Regions from separate parts of the Streptomyces sp. NPDC021224 genome, predicted to be linked through region 2. Evidence: riboswitches for the same ligand, from Rfam matches in the RefSeq annotation. Region 2 holds a riboswitch; the other holds the start of a gene.

Region 1 (8,801 bases), on a different contig from region 2:
CCGCCGCCGGATCGTCCCGTACGGCGAGGATGCGCTCGGCCAGGCCGGGAGGGAAGGGGGCGTTGCCGAGTTGTGCGAAACGCTCGATCTGCCGGACGTTCGTGACCGGCATGACCTCGGGGATGATCGGTGTGCTGCACCCCGCGGCGTCGACCCGGTCGCGCAGCCGCAGGTAGGCGTCCGCGTCGAAGAACATCTGGGTGATGGCGAAGTCCGCGCCCGCGCGGCACTTGTCGAGGAAGTGCCGGGTGTCCGCGGCCTGGTCGGTCGAGCGCGGGTGCATCTCGGTGAAGGCGGCGACGCCCACGCAGAAGTCGCCGGACTCCTTGATGAGCCGGACCAGCTCGGCCGCGTACGTCAGCCCCTGCGGGTGCGGGACCCACTCGCCCAACGGGTCGCCGGGCGGGTCGCCGCGCACGGCGAGGATGTTGCGGATCCCCGCGTCGGCGTACTGCCCGATGATGTTGCGCAGCTCGGCGACCGAGTGGTTCACCGCGGTCAGGTGGGCGCAGGGGGTGAGCGTGGTGTCGGAGACGATCCGGTCGGTGGCGCGGACGGTGCCTTCGCGCGAGGAGCCGCCGGCGCCGTAGGTGACCGACACGAAGGTCGGCTGCACCGCCTCGATGCGCCGGATCGCGTTCCACAGCGTCCGCTCGCCCTTCTCCGTCTTGGGCGCGGCGAACTCGAAGGAGTACGAACGGCTGCCGGACGCGAGCAGCTCACGGATGGTGATCGCTCGGTCCGTCCGCGTGGACGGGGTTCCCAGGGCCATGAGTGCAGGCTAACCGCGGTCGGCGACCGAGCGTCACCGGAACGGTGAATATGCCGGCATTCGTCCGTTTCCCGTCCACCCTGTGGACAGCCCGCACCGCACCGCCGTTGACCCGCGGTGACGCCGCCGCGCGCTCAGGCGTCCGCCGTCGCGCGCACGGCCCCCGCGAGCGAGCGCGCCGCCTCGTACGGGTCGGCGGCCTCGGTGATCGCCCGGACCACCACGATCCGCCGCGCGCCCGCCGCCAGCACCTCGCCGACGTTGCCCGCGTCGATGCCGCCGATCGCGAACCACGGCCGCTCGGTGCCGAGCCGCGCGGCGTACCGCACCAGGTCCAGGCCGGGCGCCGGGCGGCCCGGCTTGGTGGGCGTCGGCCACACCGGGCCGGTGCAGAAGTAGTCCGCGCCCTCCTGCACGGCGGCCGCGGCCGCTTCCGCCTCGGCGTGGCAGGAACGGCCGATCAGCACGTCCGGGCCGAGCAGTGCGCGCGCGGCGGGCACCGGCAGATCGCCCTGCCCCAGGTGCAGGACGTCCGCGCCCGCCGCGTGCGCCACGTCGGCCCGGTCGTTGACGGCGAGCAGCCGCCCGTGCCGCCGGCAGGCGTCCGCGAGGACCGCGAGCGCCGCCAGCTCCTCACGGGCCTCGATGCCCTTCTGCCGCAGCTGGATCACGTCCACCCCGCCCGCCAGGGCGGCGTCGGCGAACTCCGCGAGATCGCCGCGCCGCTGCCGGGCGTCGGTGCACAGGTACAGCCGGGCGTCCGCCAGCCGTTCGCGTGCCGTGCTGCTGGTCATACGGGCGGCTCCCCGGGGGGCGGGCGGCGGACGGGGCGCCGCAGGGCTACACGGCGAGCGCCTGGGCGCGGCGCTTCACCTCGGTCCCGCGATTCTCCCGCAGCGCCTGCGCGGGGGTGCCCGGCAGGGTCTCATCGGCGGTGAAGAGCCACTCCAGGGCCTCCTCGTCGGAGAAGCCGTCGTCCTTCAGGACGGTCAGCGTGCCGGACAGGCCCTTGATGATCTTGCCCTCGCCGATGAAGGCGGTGGGCACCATCAGCACCTTGTTCTCCCCACGGCGGACCGCGAGCAGCTGGCCCTCCTTGATGAGCGGGCGGATACGGGTGATGTCGAGCCCCAGCCGGTCGGCGACCTCGGGGAGGGTGAGCCAATCGGGGACGAGCGCGTCGATATGTGCGTCAACTGACGAGAAAACAGTCACGGGACAAGCCTGCCACCTGTCACCGACAAGCGCTGCGGGGCGGCGCCGCCGCATGGGCCGTTCCGCCTACCGCGCCGCCGCCGTCAGCGGGACCGCCGGGTCCGCCGCCAGCGACGGATCCACCGACGCCGAGCGGGCGATCAGCTTGCGGGCCTGCGCCAGGTCGCGCGGCCGCGCCACCGCGAGCACCGCCGCGAGCCGCTCGCCGCGCAGCCAGCACACCGACCACGCCTCCGTCGCCGGGTCGCCGCGCATCAGCAGCGTGTCCGTCTCCGCGTGGTGCCCGGCGTACTGCACGAAGCGCCCGAACTGCTCCGACCAGAAGTACGGCACCGGGTCGTACACCTCGTCGCCGCCCAGCACGTTCGCCGCGGCCGTCCGCGGGCCCTGGAGCGCGTTGTCCCAGTGGTGGACCAGCAGCCGCTCGCCGAACCGCGCCGACGGGAAGGACGCGCAGTCGCCCACCGCGAAGACGCCGGGCGCCGTCGTCCGCAGCCGGTCGTCGGCCACGACCGCGCCGTCCGCGCCGAGTTCGACCCCCGCACCGGCCAGCCAGCCCGTCTCCGGGCGTGCCCCGATCCCCACGACCACGGCCTCCGCCGCAATCCGGCTGCCGTCCGCGAGCACCACCGCGCCGGGCTCCAGCTGCGCCACCGGGGTACCCGTCCGCAGCTCCACACCCGCCTCCTCGTACCAGGCCCGCATGTGCGCGGTCACCACCGCGGGCAGCGCCCCCGCGAGCGGCCGGTCCGCCGCCTCCACCACCGTCACCGCGCAGCCCGCCTGCCGGGCCGCGGTCGCGAACTCCGCGCCGATCCAGCCGGCCCCTACGACCACCACGTCCTGCCCCGCGTCCAGCACCGGACGCAGCGCCGCCGCGTCGTCCAGCGTCCTGAGCAGATGCACGCCCGGCAGGCCCGTCGTCCCCGGCAACGCCACCGGATACGCCCCCGTGGCGACCACCAGCCGGTCGTACGGGACCGCGCCCGCGTCCGTCACGACCTCGCGCTCCCCCGCGCGCAGCGCCTGCGCCCGCACGCCCAGCCGCAGGTCCACCTTCAGGGCGGCGAAATCCACGTCGAACCTGACGTCCTGCCCCTCCGGGGCCCCCAGCAGCACCGCCTTCGACAGCGGCGGCCTGTCGTACGGCGCGTGCGGCTCGTCCCCGATCAACGTGATCTCGTCCGCCGAGCCCATCTCCCTGAGGGCCACCGCGGTCTGCACGCCGGCCATGCCGGCCCCGACAATGACGAATCTCCCGCTGCTCATTTCCTCACGGTAGCGCTAGCCGCGCTCCGGGGTGCCCGTTGCGGTGGGCGTCGCGATCTTCCCTGCGGGGGGGCTTGTCGCCCCGTTCTCCCCCAGGGCTTCGCCTGGGAGGTACCCCCACGCAGCCCCTAAAAACGAGAACTCTCACCCGCAGCCGCGCCCAAAAACACTCACCCCCACCGGCGGGCAGCCGCTGAACCGGCCCGGAGGGGGACGGTGCGGGGTGCCCACGCAGGAATGCGCTGGGAGGGGCTCACCGACCAGGTAAGAGGGCGAAGGCGCATTCCGAGGAGGTGCCCCGTGGCGGCACCCGACCCGCCCACCGGCGCGCCGCGAAAGGGGCGGCGTGGGGGTACCTCCCAGGCGAAGCCCTGGGGGAGAACGGCGCGAGCAACCACCCACCGAGGGAAGGTCGTGCGGGACACCGCAACGAGCACCCCCGGAGCGAGGGATAGGGTAAGAGCGAAGTGAACTCGCGGGAGCCCGGCGGACCGGGCTGAGAGGGCGGCTGGTCGCCGCCGACCGTAGGAACCTGATCCGGGTCATTCCGGCGAAGGGAGGAGCTGACGTCCATGCGGACGCCCCAACCGCACCCCGACGTACTGATCATCGGCGGCGGCATCATCGGCCTCGCCACGGCCTGGCGCGCGGCTCAGCACGGCCTGCGGACGGCCGTGGCCGACCCCGCACCCGGCGGCGGAGCCGCCCACGTCGCGGCGGGCATGCTCGCCGCCGTCACGGAGCTGCAGTACGGCGAGCAGGCCCTGCTCGACCTGAACCTCGCCTCCGCCGCCCGCTACGCGGACTTCACCGCGGAGTTGAGCGAGGCGACGGGCCTGGACACCGGCTACCGCCCGTGCGGCACCCTCGCGGTGGCGCTGGACGCCGACGACCGCGCGCAGTTGCGCGACCTGCACGCGTTCCAGACGGAACTGGGCCTGGACTCGCGCTGGCTGACCGGCCGCGAGTGCCGCCGTCTGGAGCCGATGCTCGCCCCGTGCGTGCGCGGCGGGCTGCGGGTGGACGGCGACCACCAGGTCGACCCGCGGCGGCTGGCCGCGGCGCTGCTGCGGGCGGCGGAGCTGGCGGGCGTGGAGTTCCTGCGGACGCGCGCCGTCCGGGTGGTCTCGGCGGCGGGCCGGGTGACCGGCGCGTCGCTCGCGAACGGCACGACGGTGAGCGCCGCCCAGACCGTGCTGGCCGCGGGCAGCGAGAGCGGCCGGATCGACGGGATACCGCCCGAGCTGCTGCCGCCGGTGCGTCCGGTGAAGGGCCAGATCCTGCGGCTGCGGATCCCGGCCTCGCACGCGCCGTTCCTGTCGCGTACGGTCCGCGCGGTGGTCCGCGGCAGCCATGTGTACCTGGTGCCGCGCGACAACGGCGAGCTGGTGCTGGGGGCGACGAGCGAGGAGTTCGGCTGGGACACCACGGTGACGGCCGGCGGGGTCTACGAGCTTCTGCGGGACGCGCACGAGCTGGTGCCGGGCATCACCGAACTGCCGCTCACCGAGACGCTCGCGGGCCTGCGCCCCGGTTCGCCGGACAACGCCCCGCTGCTGGGCCGTACCGCCCTGGACGGGCTGCTGTTCGCGACCGGCCACCACCGCAACGGGGTGCTGCTCACCCCGGTCACGGGCGACGCGATGGCCGCGGTGCTGACCTCGGCGGACGGCGAACTCCCGGCGTACGCGGCGGCGTTCGGGGCGCAGCGGTTCGCCGCCCGGGAGCCGCGGACGCACCGCCGGACGTATCAGGAGCTGACCGTATGAACGCCACGCGTACGCCGGACGGCGCGCGGATCACCGTGCACGTCAACGGCCGGGCCCGCGAGCTGGCCGCGCCCGTCGCCCTCGACGCGCTGGTCGCGGAGCTGACGTCCGCGCCCTCGGGGGTGGCCGCCGCGCTCAACGAGACGGTCGTCCCGCGGACCCGCTGGTCCGCGACGCCGCTGTCGGACGGCGACCGCGTCGAGGTGCTGACCGCGGTCCAGGGAGGCTGACCCATGACGACGACGGCATCCACGACGGCGGCCGACCCCCTGGTCGTCGGCGGGGTCGCGTTCGGCTCCCGGCTGATCATGGGTACGGGCGGCGCGCCCAGCCCGGAGGTGCTGGAGCACGCGCTCGTCGCGTCCGGCACCGAGCTGACCACGGTGGCGATGCGCCGCCTGGACCCCACGACGCAGGGCTCCGTGCTGTCGGTGCTCTCCCGGCTCGGCATCCGCGTGCTGCCCAACACCGCGGGCTGTTTCACGGCGGGCGAGGCGGTGCTGACCGCGCGGCTGGCGCGGGAGGCGCTGGGCACGGACTGGATCAAGCTCGAAGTCATCGCGGACGAGCGGACGTTGCTGCCCGACCCGGTGGAACTGCTGGACGCCGCGGAGGTACTGGTCGACGACGGTTTCACGGTGCTGCCGTACACCAACGACGACCCGGTGCTGGCGCGGAAGCTGGAGGACGTCGGCTGCGCGGCGGTCATGCCGCTGGGCTCCCCCATCGGTTCGGGCCTGGGCATCCGCAACCCGCACAACTTCCGGCTGATCACCGAGCGCGCGGGCGTCCCCGTCATCCTGGACGCGGGCGCGGGCACCGCCTCCGACGTCGCCCTCGCGATGGAACTCGGCTGCGCCGCCGTGATGCTGGCCTCCGCCGTGACCCGGGCCCAGCACCCCGCGGTGATGGCCGAGGCGATGCGCCACGCGGTGACCGCCGGCCGCCTCGCCCACCGCGCCGGCCGCATCCCCCGCCGCCACCACGCCCTCGCCTCCTCCCCGACGGAGGGCATCCCCGACCTCGACCCGGAAAGGCCCGCGTTCTGAGCGGGCGCCCGCCCCGTTCCGATGGTTACGGTTTGGCCGCGTTCGCCACGGCATCGCCACAGTGACGCGGCGAACGGGGACCGGCGTCGTACCCGGCTCGTAGAATCGGACGTCGTGGACACCACCGTGCAGGATCCGCTGGTCGGGCAGACGCTGGACGGGCGTTACCGGGTCGAGGCCCGGATCGCCGTCGGCGGGATGGCCACGGTCTACCGCGCCCTGGACACCCGGCTCGACCGGGTGCTCGCGCTCAAGGTCATGCACCCGGGGCTGGCCGCGGACGGCGGCTTCGTGGAGCGCTTCATCCGCGAGGCGAAGGCCGTGGCGCGGCTGTCGCACCCGAATGTCGTGGGGGTCTTCGACCAGGGCACGGACGGCACGTACGTGTATCTGGCCATGGAGTACGTCGCGGGCTGCACGCTGCGGGACGTGCTGCGCGAGCGCGGCGCGCTCACCCCGCGGGCGGCGCTGGACGTGCTGGAGCCGGTGCTCGCGGCGCTGGGGGCGGCGCACCGCGCCGGGCTCGTGCACCGTGACGCCAAGCCGGAGAATGTGCTGATCGGCGACGCGGGGCGGGTCAAGGTCGCCGATTTTGGACTGGTCAGGGGGGTGGACACGCAGACGAGCAGTTCGGGCGCGCTGCTCGGCACGGTGTCGTACCTGGCGCCCGAGCAGATCGGCCACGGCCAGGTGGACGAGCGGACGGACGTGTACGCGTGCGGCGTGATGCTGTACGAGATGCTGACCGGCGCGAAGCCGTACGAGGGCGAGTCGGCGATGGAGGTCATCGTCCAGCGGCTGAACGAGGACGTGCCGCCGCCCTCCGCCGCCGTGCCCGGTCTCGCGCCGCGGCTGGACGCGCTGGTGGCGAGGGCCACGAGCCGTGACCCGGAGGGCCGCCCGGCGGACGCCGTCGCGCTGCTCGCGGAGGTGCGGGCGGTGCGCGCGGAGCTGACGGGCGAGGAACTGGACTTCCGCGCGGCGCCCGTGGAGACCGCCGCGGGGCCCGCGGTGGCGGGTTCGGAGGATCCGACGAGCGTCGTGCATCCGCTGGCCGCCCTCGCGATGCCCGCCCCGCCCGCGGCGTCCGGCCGGGAGGACGACGAGCTGCACCGGACGACCCGGCTGCTGCCGCGGCGGCCCGCGGACGGGGAGTCGTACAGCATCGACGACACGCCCACGGCCCCGCCGCCGATTCCCGGCGGACCCGGCAGGCGCGGGCGGGCGGTGCGCGGCCCGGCATGGCACGGCCGGCGCGGGCTGCTGACGGTCCTGGCGGCGCTGCTGGTGGTGCTGGGGGTCGCGGGCGGGGTCTGGTACATCAACGACGGGCAGTTCACGCACGTCCCCGGAGTGCTGGCACTGCCGCAGGCCGAGGCGCAGCACAAGCTCAGCTCCGCGGGCCTGGACACCGAGGTGCGCAAGGACTATTCGCTCACGGTGCCGCGCGGCAGCGTGATCTCCACCGATCCGGAGCCCGGCAAGCGCATCCGCAGCAACGGCACGGTGACGCTGACCGTCTCGGAGGGCCCGCGCCAGGTGAAGGTGCCGGACGTGTCCGGGCGGACGCTCGCCGACGCGCAGCGGCAGCTCAAGGACGCGGGGCTGGTGCCGGGCACGGTGACGAAGTCGTTCAACGACTCGGTGCCGCAGGGCTCGGTCATCGTGACCGACCCGCCCGCGGGCCGGGAGATGGCGCCGGGCACACCGGTGGCCTTCACGATCTCCCGCGGCTCCCCCGTGGAGGTGCCGGACGTGATCGGGAAGTCGGTCACCGAGGCGCAGCAGACGCTGCAGGACGCGGGCTTCCAGGTGGTGCTGGCGCCGGACAAGGCCTTCTCGGACGAGGCGGACAAGGACACCGTCGCCCTGGAGACCCCGGACCGCGGCACGCAGGCGGGCAAGGGGGACACGGTGACGATCACGGTGTCCAAGGGCCAGCAGCTCTTCCCGGTGCCGGACGTCAAGGGCCAGAGCCAGGGCGACGCGGAGAAGACCCTCAAGGCGGCGGGCTTCGAGGTCCGGGTGATCAACCTGTTCTTCGGCGACACCGTCTTCAGCGAGTCGCCGGACGGCGGCAGCCAGGCCCCCAAGGGCGCCACCGTGACCCTATGGGTGCGGTGAAAGGAAGCTAGAGCTCGGGCCCGTCGCCCGGTTCCTCCTGGTAGGAGTAGCGCTGCTCCTGCCAGGGGTCGCCGAGGTTGTGGTAGCCGCGTTCCTCCCAGAAGCCGCGGCGGTCGGCCGTCATGTACTCGATGCCGCGGACCCATTTGGGGCCCTTCCAGGCGTAGAGCCGGGGGACGACGAGCCGGACGGGGAATCCGTGTTCCGCGGTGAGGGGTTCGCCGCCCTTGTGGGTGGCGAATATCGACTGGTCGTCGAGGAAGTCCTCGATGCGCAGGTTGGAGCTGAATCCGTATTCGGCCCACACCATCACATGCGTGACGTCGTCGGCGGGCGGGGCGAGCTTCACGACGGTGGAGGTCGCCACACCGCCCCATTCGATACCGAGCATCGAGAATTTCGTGACGCAGTGGAAGTCGGCGACGACGGTGTCATAGGGAAGCGCGGAGAACTCCGGGTGTTTCCAGGAGGTCGTGCCGCCGTCCGCGGTGGCGCCGAAGACCCGGAACTCCCAGCGGTCGGGTTTGAAGCGCGGAACGGGTCCGTAGTGGGTGACCGGCCAGCCCCGCTGGTTGCGCTGGCCGGGCGGCAGCTCCCCCGCGT
Region 2 (8,801 bases):
GCGGTCGGGAGCGGGCTCGCCCTGCTGGGCTTCCTCTACCTGCGCGGCGATCTGGGCGGTGTGCCGTATGCGGGTTCGGTCTCTGGGGTGCTGGGAACGGGGCAGGGGCTGCCCGCGGCGGGCGTGGTGACGCTGCTGTCGGTGGTGCCGCTGGGCGCCGCGGCGGCCGTCGCCGCCCGGCTGTGGCAGCCGCCGGCGCCGAAGCCGGGCGCCGGTCCCGCGGGGCTGCCGTGGGGCGTGGCACTGACCGTGGTGGGGCTCGCGGTACAGGTGAGCGCCCCGCGCGGGACCGCGCTGCCACTGCCAAGCGGGCTGGGCGCGGTGTCGGCGGCGACGGTGGCGGGCTGGGTCGTCGCCTCCGCCGGGATGGTGCTGGCGGGTCCGGGCCTGGTGCATCTGTGCGGGCGGCTCCTGGCGCTGCACCGGCCGGGCGCGCTGCGGCTGCTGGCGGGCCGTGCGCTCCAGCAGGAGGCCCGCCGGATCGGCCGGCCGCTGGGCCTGCTGTGCGCGACGGCGACGGCGGCCCTCGCGGTGTACGACCTCCAGCACGGCTCCGGTCACCGGCTGGGCCCGCTGACGACCTTCGCCGCGGCCCTCGTCGGGGTGTGCGTGCTGGCCGTCGCGGGCACCGCGCTCGCGGAGGCCGCGGGCGCGCGCGCCCGGTCGACGGCGGCGCTGCGCGAGATCGGCGCGCCGCCCGCGCTGCTGCGGGGCGCGGTGGCGCTGCGCACAGGCGTGGTGCTGGCCGTCGCGGTGCCGCTGACAGCCGTGGTCGCGGCCGTCGCGACCGTACCGGCGACGCGGTGACGGGGTGAGGGGCCCGGCGGGCTATCGTGCCGCCATGCCCGCCGAGACCGCTCCCCCGCCCGCCCGTGAGATCGAGACGCTCGAGGAGTTCGACCGCGTCGCGCTGACCGGCTCGTTCGCCGGATACCGCGTCCAGGCCGTCGACCTGACGGACCGTACGTTCGCCCTGCTGGTCGCCGACACCACGCAGGCGGTCTTCCTCGGCTGCCTGATGGAGCCGCAGGCGCTCGCGCACGTACGGGCCGGCGGGGCGCTGGTCTTCCCGCCCGTCCCGCATCTGCCCTTCGACCCCTACCGGGCGACGCTCTACAGCCCCGTCGAGCTGTACGCCGACCTCGCGGCCGCGGGTTACGAGCACACGCCGGACGCCCGCGCGTACGACTGGTACCGGCAGAGCGCGGCGGGCGGCGACATACTGGCGTCGATGCTGCGCTCGATCCACGACGACGCGGTGACCGACGCCCTCGACGAGCACCTGGCGGGGGCCCGGGTGGTGGGCGTCATGGGCGGCCACGCGATGAAGCGCGGCACGGACGCCTACGCGGGCGCCGCCCGGCTCGGCCGGGAGCTGGCCCGCGCGGGCCTGACCGTGGCGACCGGCGGCGGCCCCGGCGCGATGGAGGCGGCGAACCTCGGCGCGTACGCCGCCCCGCAGGAGGACGTCATGCTCGGCAAGGCGCTGTCGGTGCTCGGCGGCGCCCCGTCCTTCCGGCCGTCGGTCGGCGCGTGGGCGGCGACCGCCTTCGAGGTGCGCGAGCGCTGGCCGGAGGGCGGCACCTCGCTGGGCGTGCCGACGTGGTTCTACGGGCACGAGCCGCCGAACGCCTTCGCGTCGCACATCGCGAAGTTCTTCGCCAACTCCGTCCGCGAGGACACCCTGCTCGCCCGCTGCAACTCCGGCGTGGTCTTCCTGCCCGGGGCGGCGGGCACCGTGCAGGAGATCTTCGACGCGGCCACGCCCAACTACTACTCCTCGCGCGGCGAGCCGACGCCCATGGTGCTGGTCGACCGGGCGCACTGGACCACCGAGCTGCCCGCGTGGCCGCTGCTCAGCGCGCTGGCCCGCGACCACGCGATGGCCTGGCGCATCGCGCTGGTCGACTCGGTGACCGAGGTGCCGGACGCGCTGGAGCGGCTGGAGGAGAAGTGAGCCGGGGCGGGGGCGCGCGACGCGGTGGCGGACGGGCGTCTCAGACCGCGTCGGCGGCGGCCTCCAGTTCCGAGACCACCAGCTTCTTCATGCCGAGCATGGCCTTCACGGCGGCCTGCGACCTGTTCTGGTCCGGGTCGTTGATCAGCTCGTTGAGCCGGGTGGGCACGATCTGCCACGACACGCCGTAGGGGTCCTTGAGCCAGCCGCAGGGCCCCTCCTCGCCGCCGTTCGCGGTGAGTGCGGACCACAGCCGGTCGACCTCCTCCTGCGAGTCGCAGTCGACGCTGAGCGACATCGCCTCGTTGAAGGTGAACTCCGGGCCGCCGTTGAGCGCGAGGAAGCGCTGCCCGCCCAGCTCGAACTCCACGATCATCACACTGCCCGGGGTCCCCGGACCGGCCTCGCCGTAGTGCTGCACCTTGACGACGCGCGAGTTGTCGAAGAGCGAGGTGTAGAGGGCCACCGCCTCCTCGGCCCGGTCGTCGTACCAGAGGAACGTCGTGATCTTCTGCTGCATGACGGGCTCCGTTCTCGTCCGTGTCCTGCCGTCCGCTGGGCGCTCCTGCGCCTCCAGCAGATAGGACGGTCCGGGCGGGCGAAACTCATCGGTGCCCATTCGTGTGCTTCTCCCCTCGCGGGGAGGACGGCGCGGGCCCGTCGGCGGGGCGCGCTCAGCGGGGCAGGACGACGACGTCCTCCGGGTCGAACGTCACTGCGACGGCCGCGCCCTCGCCCGGCGCGGCCCGCAGCGGGCACTCCGCCTCCAGCTCCGGACCGCGCTCGGGCCGCAGCGTCACGGCCACGTGCCCGCCACGGAAAGTGCGGGCGGCCACCGTGCAGCGCAGCGCGCCCGCCGTCTCCGGGGCGACCAGGCGCACTCCGGTGGGCCGGACCAGCAGCCGGCAGGGGCCGTCCGGGGTGCCGGACGGCACGGGCAGCTCGCCCCAGTCCGTGGCGGCCGTGCCGCCGGCCACGACGGCGTCGGTGACGGCGTCGAAGCCCAGGAAGCGGGCGACGAACTCGTCCGCCGGACGCTGCCAGACCTCCAGCGGGGTGCCCGTCTGGGCGATCCGGCCGTCGCGCATGACGACCACACGGTCGGCCAGCGCGAAGGCCTCGCCCTGGTCGTGGGTGACGGCCAGCACGGTGGTGCCGAGCCGTCCGAAGAGCTGCCGCAGCTCCACGACCAGGCGCTCGCGCAGCGAGCGGTCGAGCTGGCCGAGCGGCTCGTCCAGCATGAGCAGCCGCGGTTCCGGCGCGAGCGCGCGGGCGAGCGCGACCCGCTGCTGCTCGCCGCCCGACAGCTCCGCGACGCCGCGGGACTGCGCGCCGGGCAGCCCGACCAGGTCGAGCAGCTCGGCGACCCGGATTTCGCGCTGCTCGCGCGACGCCTTGTGCATGCGCGGGCCGAAGCCGACGTTCCCGCCGACGTCGCGCTGCGGGAAGAGCTGGTGGTCCTGGAACATCAGCCCGACACCGCGCCGGTGCGGCGGCACCCCGCGCTGGTCGGCGCCGTCCAGCAGCACCCGCCCCGAGGCCAGCTCCTGCAACCCGGCCACCGCCCGCAGCAGCGTGGACTTGCCGCTGCCGCTGGGCCCCAGCACGCACACGATCTCGTGCTCGGCGACGGCAAGATCGACCGCGTCCAGCGCGGTCCGCTTCCCGAAGCGCACGGTCGCGGCGTCCAGCCGCAGCAGGGCGCCGCCCCCGAGCGAGGGCCCCGCGGCGCCGGACGGCCCGGCGACACGGCCGGGAGCGGACGTCGGATCGGTGGTCGTCATCGCGGGTCACAGCTCCCCGGCGCTCGTGGGACGGAAACGTTCCAGCACCAGCAGGCTGGCGGCGCAGACCACCATCAGCACGGTGCTCAGGGCCATGGCCTGGCCGTAGTTCATCGGGCCCGCGCGGCCCAGCAGGCGGGCGACGGCGACCGGCAGGGTGGGGTCGTCGGGCCGCGCGATGAAGACGGTCGCGCCGAATTCGCCGAGCGAGACGGCGAAGGCGAAACCCGCGGCGATGGCCACGGCCCGCGAGACCAGCGGCAGCTCCACCTCCCGCCACACCCGCCACGGCGAGGCGCCCAGCACCGCCGCGGCCTCGCGCAGCCGGGTGTCGACGGCCCGCAGCACCGGCAGCATCACCCGCACCACGAAGGGCGCGCCCACCAGCGCCTGCGCGAGCGGCACCAGCAGCCAGGAGTCCCGCAGGTCCAGCGGCGGCTTGTCCAGCGCGATGAGGAAGCCGAAGCCGATGGTGACGGCGGAGGTGCCGAGCGGCAGCATCAGCAGCGCGTCGAAGCCGCGCATCAGCCGCCCCGCCCGGCGCACCAGCGCGGCCGCCGCGAGCCCGCCGATCACCAGGGCGATGACGGTGGCCAGCGCCGCGAAGCGCAGCGAGTTCCCCACCGTCTGCCACGGGGCGACGCTGAAGGTGCCGCCGTCGGACGAGCCGAGGGCGCGGTAGAAGGCCAGGCCGTAGCCGCCGGGGGTGTCGAAGGAGCGGGCGGCGAGCACACCGAGGGGCAGCAGGATGACCAGGGCGACGACCGCCAGGACGGCGCCGAGGAGGGTGCGTTCGGCCGCTCCGCTCGGCCGGTGCGCGGTGCGCGCGGGGTCGACGAGCTTCAGCGCCGACTCGCGCCGCCGTACCGTCCAGCCGTGCAGGGCGAGGATGGCGAGCACCGCGGCGAACTGCAGCAGGGTCAGCACGGCCGCGGCCGGCAGGTCGAAGATCTCGGCGGTCTGCCGGTAGATCTCCACCTCCAGCGTCGAGTACAGCGGTCCGCCGAGGATCTGGATGACGCCGAAGGAGGTGAAGGTGAACAGGTAGACCATGAGCGCGGCCGCGGCCACGGACGGGCCGAGCGCGGGCAGCGTCACCGTGCGCCAGGCGGCGAGGCGGCCCGCGCCGAGCATCCGGGCGGCCTCCTCCTGCGCGGGGTCCAGCTGCGCCCACAGCCCGCCGACGGTGCGGACCACGACGGCGAAGTTGAAGAAGACGTGCGCGACGAGGATGGCCCACACGCCTGTGTCGAGCCGCACCCCGAGGAGCGAGTCGGTGAAGCCGCCGCGGCCGAGCAGCGCGAGGAAGGCCGAGCCCGCGACGACGGTCGGCAGCACGAAGGGCACCGTCACGACCGCCCGCAGCAGCCGCCGCCCGGGAAAGTCCAGCCGCGCGAAGACGTACGCGGCGGGCAGCCCGACCAGCAGCGTCAGCCCGGTGGAGGCGGCGGCCTGCCAGACGGTGAACCACAGCACGTGCCGGATCCCCGGGTCGCCCAGCACGTCGCCGATCCGGCCCAGGTGCCAGGCGCCGTCCTCGTGCAGCCCGCGGCCGACGATCGCCGCCACCGGGTAGGCGAAGAAGGCCGCGAAGAAGAGCAGCGGCAGCGCCGTCAGGGCGGCGCGCACCGCCAGGGCGCGGCCCCGCGCTCCGCCCGCCCTGTCCCGCCGCGCGCCGCGCGGGGGTGCGGTCGGCAGCGTGCTCACGTCACGCTCACTTCAGGACGATCCCGTTCCACGCCTGGACCCACTCGTCGCGCTTGGCCGCGATCGTGTCGGGCGCCAGGGTGGCGGGGTGCTCGACCTTGGCGCCGTACTTGACGAAGACCGGCGGCTCGACGGCGTCGCCGCGCACCGGGTCGACGTACATCTGCAGCGGCATGTCCTGCTGGAAGGTCTTGCCCAGCATGAAGTCGATGAACGCCTTGCCGCCCGCGGGGTTCTTCGCCCCGTGCAGCAGGCCGGCGAACTCGATCTGCCGGAAGCAGGTGCCGGTGGCCACGCCGACGGGCGACTGCGCGGGCTGCGGACTCACACCGACGACCTCGGCGGGCGGGCTGGAGGCGTAGGAGACCACGAGCGGCCGGTCGCCCTTGGCCTGCTTGCCCGCGGACGAGCCGGAGAAGCGGTCGTTGTAGGCCTGCTCCCAGCTGTCGACCACCTCGACGCCGTTGGCCTTGAGCTGCTTCCAGTAGTCCTGCCATCCCCCGTCGCCGTAGGTCGCGGCGCTGCCCAGCAGGAAGGCCAGACCGGGCGAGGACGTCGAGACGTTCTCGGTGACGAGCAGGTTCTTGTACGCGGGCTTGGCCAGGTCGGCGAAGGTCTGCGGCGGGGCCAGGTGGTGCGCGGTGAAGTAGGCCCGGTCGTAGTTGACGCAGACGTCACCGGAGTCGATGGGCGTGACCCGGTGCTGGGCGGCGTCCAGCTGCAGGTCGGCGGGGACCTGCGCGAGGTCCTTGGCCGCGTACGGGGTGAACAGTCCGTTGTCGAGCGCGCGGGACAGCAGGGTGTTGTCGACGCCGAAGAAGACGTCGCCGCGCGGGTGGTCCTTGGTGAGGATCGCCTGGTTGACGGCCGCGCCCGCGTCCCCGCCGCGCAGCACCTTGACGGTGTAGCCGGTCTCCTTGGTGAATTCCGCGAGGACGGACTTCGACGCGGCGAACGAGTCGTGGCTGACGAGCGTCACGGTCTTGGAGCCGGAGCCCGCCGCCTTGTCGCCGTCGCCGCCGGAGTCGCTGCCGCACGCGGCCAGGACGGACGCGGCCGCGCCTGCGGCGACGAGCGCGCCCACGGCACGCCGGACGGTGGTCTTCATCTGTGCTGACTCCCTACGCCGGTATGACCCGGATCAGGTGGGAGGGTCTGCGGCCTGGGATCCTCCGTCGGATCCCTCGCCGCACTCTCAGCGCCGTCGCAGGCGCTCCCCTGTCGGAATGTTCTGTTGTACGACCGCGCGCCACTGCCATCGCAGGTCCGCGCGAGCGCCGACCGTACGATAGCAGCAGGTCAGCGCTCCGACGCCGCCAGCTGCCCGCAGGCGCCGTCGATCTCCTGGCCACGGGTGTCGCGTACGGTCACGGGCACGCCGTGGGCCTCCAGCGCGGCCACGAACGCCCGCTCGTCCTCCGGGCGGGAGGCCGTCCACTTCGACCCGGGCGTGGGGTTGAGCGGGATCAGGTTGACGTGCACCCGGTGGTTCTTCAGCAGCTTGCCCAGCCGGTCGGCGCGCCATGCCTGGTCGTTGACGTCGCGGATCAGCGCGTACTCGATGGAGATCCGGCGGCCGGAGACCTCGGCGTAGTGCCAGGCCGCGTCCAGCACCTCGCGCACCTTCCAGCGGGTGTTGACCGGCACCAGGGTGTCGCGCAGCTCGTCGTCCGGGGCGTGCAGGGAGACCGCGAGGCGGCACTTGAAGCCCTCGTCGGCGAAGCGGTGGATGGCCGGCACCAGGCCCACCGTGGACACCGTGATGCCGCGCTGCGACAGGCCCAGGCCGTCCGGCTCGGGGTCGGTCAGCCGGCGGATCGCCCCGACGACGCGGTTGTAGTTGGCGAGCGGCTCACCCATGCCCATGAAGACGATGTTGGACAGCCGGGCCGGTCCGCCCGGCACCTCCCCGTCCCGCAGCGACTTCATGCCCGCCACGATCTGGTGCACGATCTCGGCGGTCGACAGGTTCCGGTCCAGACCCGCCTGGCCGGTGGCGCAGAACGGGCAGTTCATGCCGCAGCCCGCCTGTGACGAGATGCACATGGTGACGCGGTCCGGGTAGCGCATCAGCACCGACTCGACGAGCGTCCCGTCGAAGAGCCGCCACAGCGTCTTGCGGGTGTCGCCGTCGTCGCACGAGGCGTGCCGCACGACGGTCATCAGCTCCGGCAGCAGATCGCCGGCGAGCTTGCCGCGGGCCGCGGCCGGGATGTCCGTCCAGGCGGCGGGGTCGTCGGCGTAGCGCGCGAAGTAGTGCTGGGACAGCTGCCGGGCCCGGAACGGCTTCTCCCCGAGCGCGGCCACCGCCTCCCGTCGCTCCGCGGGCGAGAGGTCGGCAAGGTGCCGCGGGGGCTTCTTGGCCCCGCGCGGCACGGCGAAAGTCAGTTCTCCGGGTGCAGGCATGATGCCTACCAGTGTCGCAGACCGCGCGGCGTTGCCTTCTCAGAGCGGATCGGCAGGGGCCGTCGTCGCTCACCGTCGGGCACCCTTGCGGGGCCGACCTGCCTTGCGGGGCCGACCAACCGGGGGCGGCGGACGCCCGGGAACCCGGGCGTCCGCCGTGTGCCGCCGTCTCCGGCGTCCGGTCTTGAGTTCTCGGCGCGGCGGCTCCCCGGTCAGGGGGCCTTGGGCGGCCACCCGCCCGGACGAGTGGTCTGCCCCACCTCGATCAGGTGCCCGTCGGGGTCCCGCAGGAAGCAGCGGATCTCCGGGTGACCCTTTTCGATCGGCGGCGTGATGAACTCGGCCCCCCGCGCGGACCAGTCGGCGTACACGGCGTGGATGTCCGAGACCCGCAGGTTCAGGAAGCTGCTGACCCGGTCCGGGTCCTGTGGAGTCTCCAGCACGACGGTCGGCTTGTCGTCGGTGGGGCCGCCGCCTTCGTTGATGATGATCCAGCCGTTGTGGAACTCGATGATCGAGGGGACGCCCGAGCGCAGGGCCCGGCCGCCGAGGACCTCGGTGTAGAAGCGACGCGAACGTTCGACGTCGTCGGACACGATGAAGTGCGTCATGGCGACGTCGTAGGCGGGCGCATTCTCGCCGGTCACAGTGCCTCCGGGGGCTCGTTCCGGTGTTCGAGGGAATCAGCTCCCGTCCACAGTACCGATTCGCGGTGGTCTGGGCGGTGCTTCCCGGCCCTTCTGCGAGCCCTGAGCCGTCCGGGTCGCGGACGCCGACCCCGCCGAAGGAGTCCACCGACCGTGTCGCCGACCGCCGCCGACCGGCCAAACCGTCACAACCGTTCGACGGCTGCCTGAGTGGACCACGAGAGCCGGTGGACACCACAGGGAACCCGGCACGGGTCCGTTCTGGGAACGCGGCTCGGGCCGGTCAGCCCTGGCCGACGA

Evidence for each region. Region 2 has a riboswitch for thiamine pyrophosphate ahead of ACH4PY_RS24510 (thiamine ABC transporter substrate binding subunit). Riboswitches for the same ligand answer to the same signal wherever they lie in the genome.
Region 1: it holds a riboswitch for thiamine pyrophosphate, as region 2 does, so the genes downstream of both, thiO (glycine oxidase ThiO) here and ACH4PY_RS24510 (thiamine ABC transporter substrate binding subunit) in region 2, are expected to answer to the same signal.

What each region holds. Positions count from the first base shown of each region.
Region 1 is NZ_JBIRPW010000019.1:104,586-113,386, reverse strand. It holds gene metF (methylenetetrahydrofolate reductase [NAD(P)H]) at 1-772, opposite strand, end outside; gene thiE (thiamine phosphate synthase) at 907-1,566, opposite strand; gene ACH4PY_RS32305 (Rv2175c family DNA-binding protein) at 1,613-1,987, opposite strand; gene ACH4PY_RS32300 (NAD(P)/FAD-dependent oxidoreductase) at 2,054-3,256, opposite strand; TPP riboswitch at 3,722-3,833, shown strand; gene thiO (glycine oxidase ThiO) at 3,829-5,025, shown strand; gene thiS (sulfur carrier protein ThiS) at 5,022-5,255, shown strand; gene ACH4PY_RS32285 (thiazole synthase) at 5,259-6,074, shown strand; gene pknB (Stk1 family PASTA domain-containing Ser/Thr kinase) at 6,189-8,198, shown strand; gene ACH4PY_RS32275 (sulfite oxidase-like oxidoreductase) at 8,206-8,801, opposite strand, start outside.
Region 2 is NZ_JBIRPW010000010.1:80,559-89,359, forward strand. It holds gene ACH4PY_RS24485 (hypothetical protein) at 1-807, shown strand, start outside; gene ACH4PY_RS24490 (LOG family protein) at 842-1,957, shown strand; gene ACH4PY_RS24495 (VOC family protein) at 1,998-2,477, opposite strand; gene ACH4PY_RS24500 (ABC transporter ATP-binding protein) at 2,632-3,657, opposite strand; gene ACH4PY_RS24505 (ABC transporter permease) at 3,748-5,376, opposite strand; gene ACH4PY_RS24510 (thiamine ABC transporter substrate binding subunit) at 5,456-6,556, opposite strand; TPP riboswitch at 6,550-6,678, opposite strand; gene rlmN (23S rRNA (adenine(2503)-C(2))-methyltransferase RlmN) at 6,748-7,854, opposite strand; gene ACH4PY_RS24520 (VOC family protein) at 8,067-8,465, opposite strand; gene ACH4PY_RS24525 (phosphatidate cytidylyltransferase) at 8,785-8,801, opposite strand, start outside.